Regions from separate parts of the Allobosea sp. P2_A10 genome, predicted to be linked through region 2. Evidence: predicted binding sites of a transcription regulator. Region 2 holds the regulator's gene; the other holds the start of a gene.
What was found. Region 2 encodes HrcA, which represses chaperone genes, less so after heat shock. Its sites were predicted from a motif close to GTTAGCACTCNCNNNNNGNGAGTGCTAAC; they were not measured.
Positions count from the first base shown of each region.

Region 1: groES (co-chaperone GroES) is a predicted target of HrcA. The motif match lies at 1,840-1,868, and genes of this name have one in related genera.

Region 1 covers NZ_JBFUCS010000002.1:175,229-179,436, forward strand. The annotation lists gene AC1DZY_RS04960 (DMT family transporter) at 1-674, shown strand, start outside; gene AC1DZY_RS04965 (PaaI family thioesterase) at 676-1,155, opposite strand; gene AC1DZY_RS04970 (MarR family winged helix-turn-helix transcriptional regulator) at 1,222-1,722, opposite strand; gene groES (co-chaperone GroES) at 1,935-2,222, shown strand; gene groL (chaperonin GroEL) at 2,268-3,905, shown strand; gene AC1DZY_RS04985 (ABC transporter ATP-binding protein/permease) at 4,153-4,208, shown strand, end outside.
Region 2 covers NZ_JBFUCS010000008.1:151,805-156,012, reverse strand. The annotation lists gene bluB (5,6-dimethylbenzimidazole synthase) at 1-234, shown strand, start outside; gene AC1DZY_RS13715 (3-oxoacid CoA-transferase subunit B) at 436-1,089, opposite strand; gene AC1DZY_RS13710 (CoA transferase subunit A) at 1,101-1,808, opposite strand; gene hrcA (heat-inducible transcriptional repressor HrcA) at 2,037-3,125, shown strand; gene AC1DZY_RS13700 (ankyrin repeat domain-containing protein) at 3,122-3,769, shown strand; gene AC1DZY_RS13695 (DUF3297 family protein) at 3,872-4,123, shown strand; gene AC1DZY_RS13690 (N-acetyltransferase family protein) at 4,130-4,208, opposite strand, start outside.

The sequences.
Region 1 (4,208 bases), on a different contig from region 2:
CCTTTCCGACCCGCGAAAGCCTGATCGGCAACATTGCCCGCGTGCCGGTGGTGGTGATCACGGCCGGCAGCTTCTTCTATTCGCTCTCGGTGCTGCCGCTCGCGGAGGCGCTGACGCTATCCTTCCTCGCGCCGGTCTTCGTGGCGCTGCTCGGCGGGTTGCTGCTGAAGGAGAAGCTCGACGGGCGGATATTCCAGGCGCTGGGCTTCGGCGTCGCCGGCATGCTCGTGATGGTCTGGCCGCGCCTGCAGGGCGAGGTCAGTGGAGCGGGGCTCGGCGTCGCCGCCGCGCTGTTCTCGGCCATCGCCTACGCCTTCAACCTGATCCTGCTCAGGCGCATTGCGCAGAAGGAGCACCCGGCGGTCATCGTCGTGTTCCAGAATCTCGGCCCGGCGCTGCTGCTCGCCATCCCCGCCGCTTACGCCTTCGTGCCAATGACGACGCGCGATCTCGGCGCCTATTTCGTGGCCGGGGCGCTTGGTGTCGCCGGCCACCTGACGCTGACCTCCGCCTTCGCCCGCGCCGCAGCTTCGCGGATCGCGCCGATCGAATACACCGCGCTGATCTGGGCGAGCTTGCTCGGCTACGTCATGTTCAGCGAGGTGCCGCTGCTGACGACCTATGCCGGCGCGCTGCTGATCGTGGCCGGCGCGATCGCGGTCAGCCGGCGGTAGGTCAGACCCTGGTCGTCGCCGGGAAGATCATGCAGGTCTCGGTGCCGTGCGCCAAAAGCTTGCCGTTTTCGTCGACGAGCCGGCCCTCGGTCGTGGCGACCGTGCCGCCGCGATGGATCAGCTTGCCCTCGCAGCGCACCACGCCGCTCCCGGGCATGACCGGGCGGACGTAGTTGATCTTCATTTCCAGCGTCGTGTAGCCCTCGCCGGCCTTGAGCGTCGAATGCGCCGCGCAGGCCATGGCGGAATCGAGGATGGTCGCGGTCCAGCCGCCATGGATCGTTCCCAGCGGATTGAAGAAGCGCGGCGACGGCCGGCCGACAAAGACGACGCGCCCGTGCTCGACCTCGGCGAGATCGAAATCCATCGTATCGGCGAAAGGCGGGCCGGGATGGCGGCCCTCGATCATCCCGCGCAGGAACGAGACACCATCCTCGGCCAGCAGAACCTCGCGGGCCACGACCCCAACTTCTCGCGCCATGACTGCTTGCCTCGCCAATGTGTAGATACACGCTAGCGGCAGCCGGACGCTGCGGTCAAGCCTTGCTCAGCCGGCGGCCCGCGCGACGCGGCGCAAGGCGCGCAGGCCGTCGCGGGTCTCGCTCCAGAGCTCCTTGCCGAGCCCGCCCTCGATCCTGTCCTGCGCGGCGCGCCAATACGGGATCGCGGCCTCGATCGCCGCCCGTCCCGTATCGGTGACGGCATAGATCGAGGCGCGGCCCTTGCACGCGACCGGCTCGATCAGCGCCTCGGCCGCCAGAAGCTGCAGGTTGCGGGTGAGCGAGGTCCGCTCCAGGGCAAAGCGTTCCGCCAGTTCCGTGACCGAGCGGTACGCGCCCGTGCTCAACGCCGACAGCAGGACGAACTGCGTGATCTTCAGCCCGCTCGGCCGCATCGCCTCGTCATAGGCCCGCGTCACGGCCCGCGCGGTCATGCGGATATGAAGCGCGACGCAGGAGCGGCCGATCTCGTCGAGGCGTGGATCATGGGGCCTTGGGTCGTCAAGCCTTGGGTCGTCAGGCCTTGGGTCGTGTTTGGAAACGGTCATGGCGCAATGGTAGCGCGTCCGCGAGACCCACGCGATTCACTTTGACAGGCGATCGATTCTCGCGTCGGCGATGATTTCTTGACTCTGTCATGTGCCGCGCCTATCTCCGCGCAATCGGTTAGCACTCATGAAACGAGACTGCTAACGGATGCCCATCGCGGGCTCGCGAAATGACGCCCGCATCGAATTAGACTCGAGAGGAAGACTGAACCATGAAGTTCCGTCCGTTGCATGACCGCGTTGTGGTCCGTCGCCTTGATGGCGAAGAGAAGACCAAGGGTGGCATCATCATCCCCGATACCGCCAAGGAAAAGCCCCAAGAGGGCGAGATCGTCGCCGTCGGCCCCGGTGGCCGCGACGAGGCCGGCAAGCTGACCCCGCTGGACGTCAAGAAGGGCGACCGCGTCCTCTTCGGCAAGTGGTCCGGCACCGAGGTCAAGATCGATGGCAAGGACCTTCTGATCATGAAGGAATCCGACATCATGGGCGTCATCGGCTGAACGCCTGAGACCGCTTTTCCCGAAATTTCATAAGGAGTTGCTCTCATGGCAGCCAAAGACGTCAAGTTCTCCACCGACGCGCGCGACCGGATGCTGCGCGGCGTCGAAATCCTCAACAACGCCGTCAAGGTGACGCTCGGTCCCAAGGGCCGCAACGTCGTCATCGACAAGTCGTTCGGCGCGCCGCGCATCACCAAGGACGGCGTCACCGTCGCCAAGGAGATCGAGCTCGCCGACAAGTTCGAGAACATGGGCGCCCAGATGGTGCGCGAAGTGGCCTCGAAGCAGAACGACGCCGCCGGCGACGGCACCACGACCGCGACCGTTCTCGCCGCCGCCATCATGCGCGAAGGCCTGAAGTCGGTGGCCGCCGGCATGAACCCGATGGACCTGAAGCGCGGCATCGACCTTGCGGTCGAGGCGATCGTTGCGGACCTGAAGAAGAACTCCAAGAAGGTCACGACCAACGCCGAAGTCGCGCAGGTCGGCACCATCTCGGCCAATGGCGACGAGTCGGTCGGCAAGATGATCGCGACCGCCATGCAGAAGGTCGGCAACGAGGGTGTCATCACCGTCGAGGAAGCCAAGACCGCCGAGACCGAGCTCGACGTCGTCGAGGGCATGCAGTTCGACCGTGGCTATCTCTCGCCCTACTTCATCACCAATGCCGAGAAGATGGTCGCCGAGCTGGAAGATCCCTACATCCTCGTCTTCGAGAAGAAGCTGTCCTCGCTCCAGGCGATGCTGCCGATCCTCGAGGCCGTCGTGCAGACCGGCAAGCCGCTGCTCATCATCGCCGAGGACGTCGAGGGCGAGGCTCTGGCCACGCTCGTCGTCAACAAGCTCCGTGGCGGCCTGAAGGTCGCGGCCGTCAAGGCTCCGGGCTTCGGTGACCGCCGCAAGGCCATGCTCGAGGACATCTCGATCCTGACCGCCGGCCAGATGATCTCGGAAGACCTCGGCATCAAGCTCGAGACCGTGACGCTCGCCATGCTCGGACGCGCCAAGAAGGTGCGCATCGAGAAGGAGAACACCACGATCATCGACGGCGCCGGCAAGAAGAAGGACATCGAAGGCCGCGTCCAGCAGATCAAGGCGCAGATCGAGGAGACCTCCTCGGACTACGACCGCGAGAAGCTCCAGGAGCGTCTGGCCAAGCTCGCCGGCGGCGTCGCGGTCATCCGCGTCGGCGGCGCGACCGAGGTCGAGGTCAAGGAGAAGAAGGACCGCGTCGACGACGCCCTGAACGCGACCCGCGCGGCCGTGGAAGAAGGCGTCCTGCCGGGCGGCGGCGTCGCCCTCCTGCGCGCGCTCTCGACCGTCAAGTCGATCAAGACCGCCAATGACGACCAGAAGACCGGCGTCGAGATCGTCCGCAAGGCGATCATGGCCCCGGCCAAGCAGATCGTCGACAACGCCGGCGATGACGGCGCGGTCGTGGTCGGCAAGCTGCTCGAGTCCAAGGAATACGCCTTCGGCTACAATGCCCAGACCGGCGTGTACGGCGATCTGGTCAAGGCCGGCATCATCGACCCGACCAAGGTCGTGCGCACGGCGATCCAGGACGCGGCTTCGATCGCCGGCCTGCTGATCACGACGGAGGCGATGATCGCCGAGCTGCCCAAGAAGGACGCCATGCCCCCGATGGGCGGTGGCGGCGGCATGGGCGGCATGGACTTCTGAGGAAGTCCAGACGCCCAAGACGTCAAAGTGCTGGAACCGGGCAGGCCCGGTTCCAGTGGCGGCATGGACTTCTGATCCAAGTCACCTGCGAAAGACGAGAGGCCCGGCGCAAGCCGGGCCTTTTTCATGTCCGGCGGATTACAATCGGTTGATGTCGGTCGACAGCCATTGAATGGCCGCATCCGGTGGATCATGGTCCGAATCGTGGCGTTCGCCACAGCTTTCAAGCCCAGTCAGGGATGTGCCGATGCGCCCGTTGAGTTTCGCCGCCGCCGCGCTCGCCGTGATCGCATTGATCGTCGG
Region 2 (4,208 bases):
ATGCCGGATATGCTGGACTATTCGGTCGTCGCCGCAATCACGCAGTTCTGGCTGGCGGCGCGTGTCGCGGGAGTCGGGGTGGGGTGGGTGTCGATCCTGGAGCCGGAGGTGGTGCGGGAGGCGCTGGGCGTACCGGCCGAATGGAAGCTGATCGCGTGGCTCTGCGTCGGCTGGCCCGAGGAGGAGCAGGACGTGCCGGAGTTGGTCAGAGCGGGCTGGGAGCGGAGGCGCTGACCACATGTTTTGAGGGTAAAGCACTGGAAGAACCCCTCTCCTGTAAGGAGAGGGGCAGGGGTGAGGTGACGAACGTTTCGGGATCGGCTTCTACCGACGTGCGGATGGTATCGCGTCTCGCTGGTCGATGGACCGACCCCTCACCCTGCCCTCTCCCTACGGGAGAGAGTTCCCCGTGCTCTTCGTCCGAAGGGGTAGACCTTAAAGCGCGACCTTGAACGCCGCCTCGGTCTTGCCCCTGATCTCGTCGAGCGTGACGCCCTCGGCGAGTTCGATCAGGCTCATGCCGCCACCGTTCTCGTCGATGGCGAAGACGCCGAGATCGGTGATCACCATGTCGACGACGCCTGCCCCGGTCAGTGGCAGGTCGCAGGCCTTGAGGAGCTTGGCCGATTCCGAGCCGTCCTTGTTCCTGGCGACGTGCTCCATCACCACGACGACCTTCTTGACGCCGGCGACGAGGTCCATCGCGCCGCCCATGCCCTTCACGACCTTGCCGGGGATCATCCAGTTGGCGAGGTCGCCATTCTCCGCGACCTGCATGGCGCCCAGGATCGACAGGTCGATATGGCCGCCGCGGATCATGCCAAACGAGTCCGCCGAGGAGAAATAGCTCGTCGTCTTCAGTTCGGTGATGGTCTGCTTGCCGGCGTTGATCAGGTCGGCGTCCTCCTCTCCCTCATAGGGGAAGGGGCCCATGCCGAGCATGCCGTTCTCCGACTGGAGCTGCACCGACATCCCCTCGGGAATGTAGTTCGACACCAGCGTCGGGATGCCGATGCCGAGATTGACGTAAAAACCGTCCTTGAGTTCCTTGGCGGCGCGGGCCGCCATCTGTTCGCGGGTCCAGGGCATTGTGGTTCTCCTCAGGCCGCGCGCTTGCGGACGGTGCGCTGTTCGATGCGCTTGGCCGCGTTGGTGACGTGGACGATCCGCTTCACGAAGATGCCCGGCGTGTGCATGTGGTCGGGGTCTATCTCGCCGGCCTCGACCAGATTCTCGACCTGGGCGATCGTCATCCGCGAGGCGCTCGCCATCATCGGGTTAAAGTTGCGGGCGGTCTTGCGGTAGACGAGATTGCCCTCGGTGTCGCCTTTCCAGGCGTGGATCAGCGAGATGTCGGCAAAGATGCCGCGCTCCATGATGTAGCGCTCGCCGTCGAAGACGCGCTCCTCCTTGCCCTCGGCGACCAGCGTGCCGACGCCGGTCTTGGTGAAGAAGGCCGGGATGCCGGCGCCGCCGGCGCGGATGCGCTCGGCCAGCGTGCCCTGCGGGGTGAATTCGAGTTCGAGTTCGCCGGCGAGATACTGCTGGGCGAAGAGCTTGTTCTCACCGACATAGGACGAGATCATTTTGCTGATCTGCCGGGTCTCCAGCAGGATGCCCAGGCCCGCGCCATCAATGCCGGCATTGTTCGAGACGAAGGTCAGGTTTTTGGCGCCGCTGTCGCGGACCGCCTCGATCAGCAGATCGGGAATGCCGCAGAGGCCGAAACCGCCGGCACAGATCGTCATGCCGTCCTTGATGGCGCCTGCAAGCGCCGCCTTGGCGTCAGGAAAAACCTTCTTCGACATCGCTTTGCCTTTGCCGCTGGAATGGGAGCGCCGGAGTGTCCCACAGCACTAGCCGAGCCCAAGGGGCGGTTGCAACATGAAGCGTGCGTGAAACCCGATGAACTGTTGCGCACCGGGCAAGGCAGGCGGCGCAACGGGCCCGCCAGTCCTGCCAACGGCGTTTTTGCTTGATCCTGTTGCGACGCGGGCGGACAATCGGGCGATGTTCAAGCCGGCCAGCCCCTCGACATGACCTCGCATACGCCGATGCGCCCGGAATCGCCTGGCGGCCTGATCGAGACAGATCAGCGCTCGCGCGAGATCTTTCGCCAGATCGTCGATGGCTACCTCGCCAATGGCGAGCCGGTCGGCTCGCGCAACATCGCGCGCCTGCTGCCGATGACATTGTCGCCGGCGACGGTGCGCAACGTCATGACCGATCTCGAACTGGCCGGGCTGATCTATGCGCCGCATACCTCGGCGGGGCGCCTCCCCACGGAAAGAGGCCTGCGCTTCTTCGTCGATGCGATGATGGAGGTCGGCAACCTCACCTCCGACGAGCGCACGCGCATCGAAGCGCAGATGAAAGCCGCGGCCACAGGGCGCACGCTCGACGGCACGCTGACGGAAGCCTCGGCGCTGTTGTCAGGCCTCTCGCGCGGCGCGGGCGTCGTCGTCACCACCAAGGCCAATGCCAGGCTGAAGCATATCGAGTTCGTCCGGCTCGATCCGGCACGCGCGCTCGTCGTCCTCGTCGCCGATGACGGCACGGTCGAGAACCGTCTTCTGGCGCTGCCGCCAGGCCTGCCGGCGTCGGCCCTGATGGAGGCCGGGAATTTCCTCAACGCCCGCATCCTCGGCAAGACGCTGAGCGATCTGCGCCGCGAGATCGCCGAGCATCGCGCCCAGATGGAAAGCGAACTCGACGTGCTGACGGCGAGGCTGGTCGAAAGCGGGATCGCGACCTCGTCCGGCCCGTCGAGCGACCGCCACCTGATCGTGCGCGGACAGGCCAACCTGCTGGAAGACCTGAAGGCGCAGGACGATCTGGAGCGTATCCGGCTGCTGTTTGGCGACCTCGAGACCCAGACCGACGTGATCGACCTGCTCTCGCGCGCCGAGGCCGGCGACGGCGTGCGCATCTTCATCGGCTCGGAGAACAAGCTGTTCTCGATGTCGGGCTCGTCGATGGTGGCCGCCCCCTTCCGCGACGCCGAGCAGCGCATCGTCGGCGTCGTCGGCATCATCGGCCCGACGCGGCTGAACTATGCCCGCATCGTGCCGATGGTGGACTATACCGCCAAAGTGGTCGGGCGGCTGCTGGACGGGCCGCGGTGAGGCTGGCCGTCGCGGCGCTGGGGCTCTGGCTGATGGCAAACCCGGTCAACGCCGCCGACAATGAACTTCTGGCCGCCGTGGCGTCAGGCCGTTCGGCCGACGTCTCGCGTCTGATCGCGGCAGGCGCCAATCTCGAAACGCGCGATGCCCAGGGCCGCAGCCCGTTGTTGCTGGCCGTGGCTGGCAAGCACAGTGCCATCGCGACCGCGCTGATCGCCGCCGGCGCGAGCCCCGATGCTCAGGCGGCGAACGCCGACACGCCCTGGCTGCTCGCCGGTGCGCTCGGTGCGACCGACATCATCAAAACGATGCTGCCGCGAAAGCCCGATCTCTCGCTGCGCAACCGCTATGGCGGCACGGCGCTGATTCCGGCCTGCGAGCGGGCCCATGTCGAGGCCGTGGCGGTGCTGCTGACCAGCGGGATCGATGTCGATCACGTCAACAATCTCGGCTGGACCTGCCTGCTCGAGATCGTGATCCTCGGCGATGGCGGCGTACGGCACCAGCAGGTGGCAAAAATGGTGCTGGCGGCCGGCGCAAATCCCAATCTCGCCGACAGGGACGGCGTCAGCCCGCTCGCCCATGCCCGCATGCGTGGCCAGAACGCTATCGCCGCGATGATCGAGCAAGCTGGCGGACGTTGAGGCTATGGCCTGCGATTTGGCATTGGCTCCCCGACAGGTTACCTCTGCCGCGAAAGCGAGGCTTCTCGCGCACAGATCACGCTCGCCCAAGGCCTTAAGATCATGACCGATACCCTCCCCGACCGCCTGTCCTCGAACCCCAACAGCCCGTTCTACAACGAGGAACTGCTGTCGCGGGACATCGGCGTGCGCTTCAAGGGCGTCGACAAGACCAATGTCGAGGAATACTGCGTCAGCGAGGGCTGGGTCCGCCTGACCGCCGGCAACGCCAAGGATCGCTTCGGCAACCCGATGACGGTCAAGCTCAAGGGCGAGGTCGAGCCCTATTTCCGCCAGGCCGCGTCCGAAGCCTGAAGCTACTCAAGCCGGCTCTTGCCGAAGCAGGCTCTTGTAGAAGAACGTCGAGCCGCAATCGGCGCCATCGGGCATCAGCGCATAG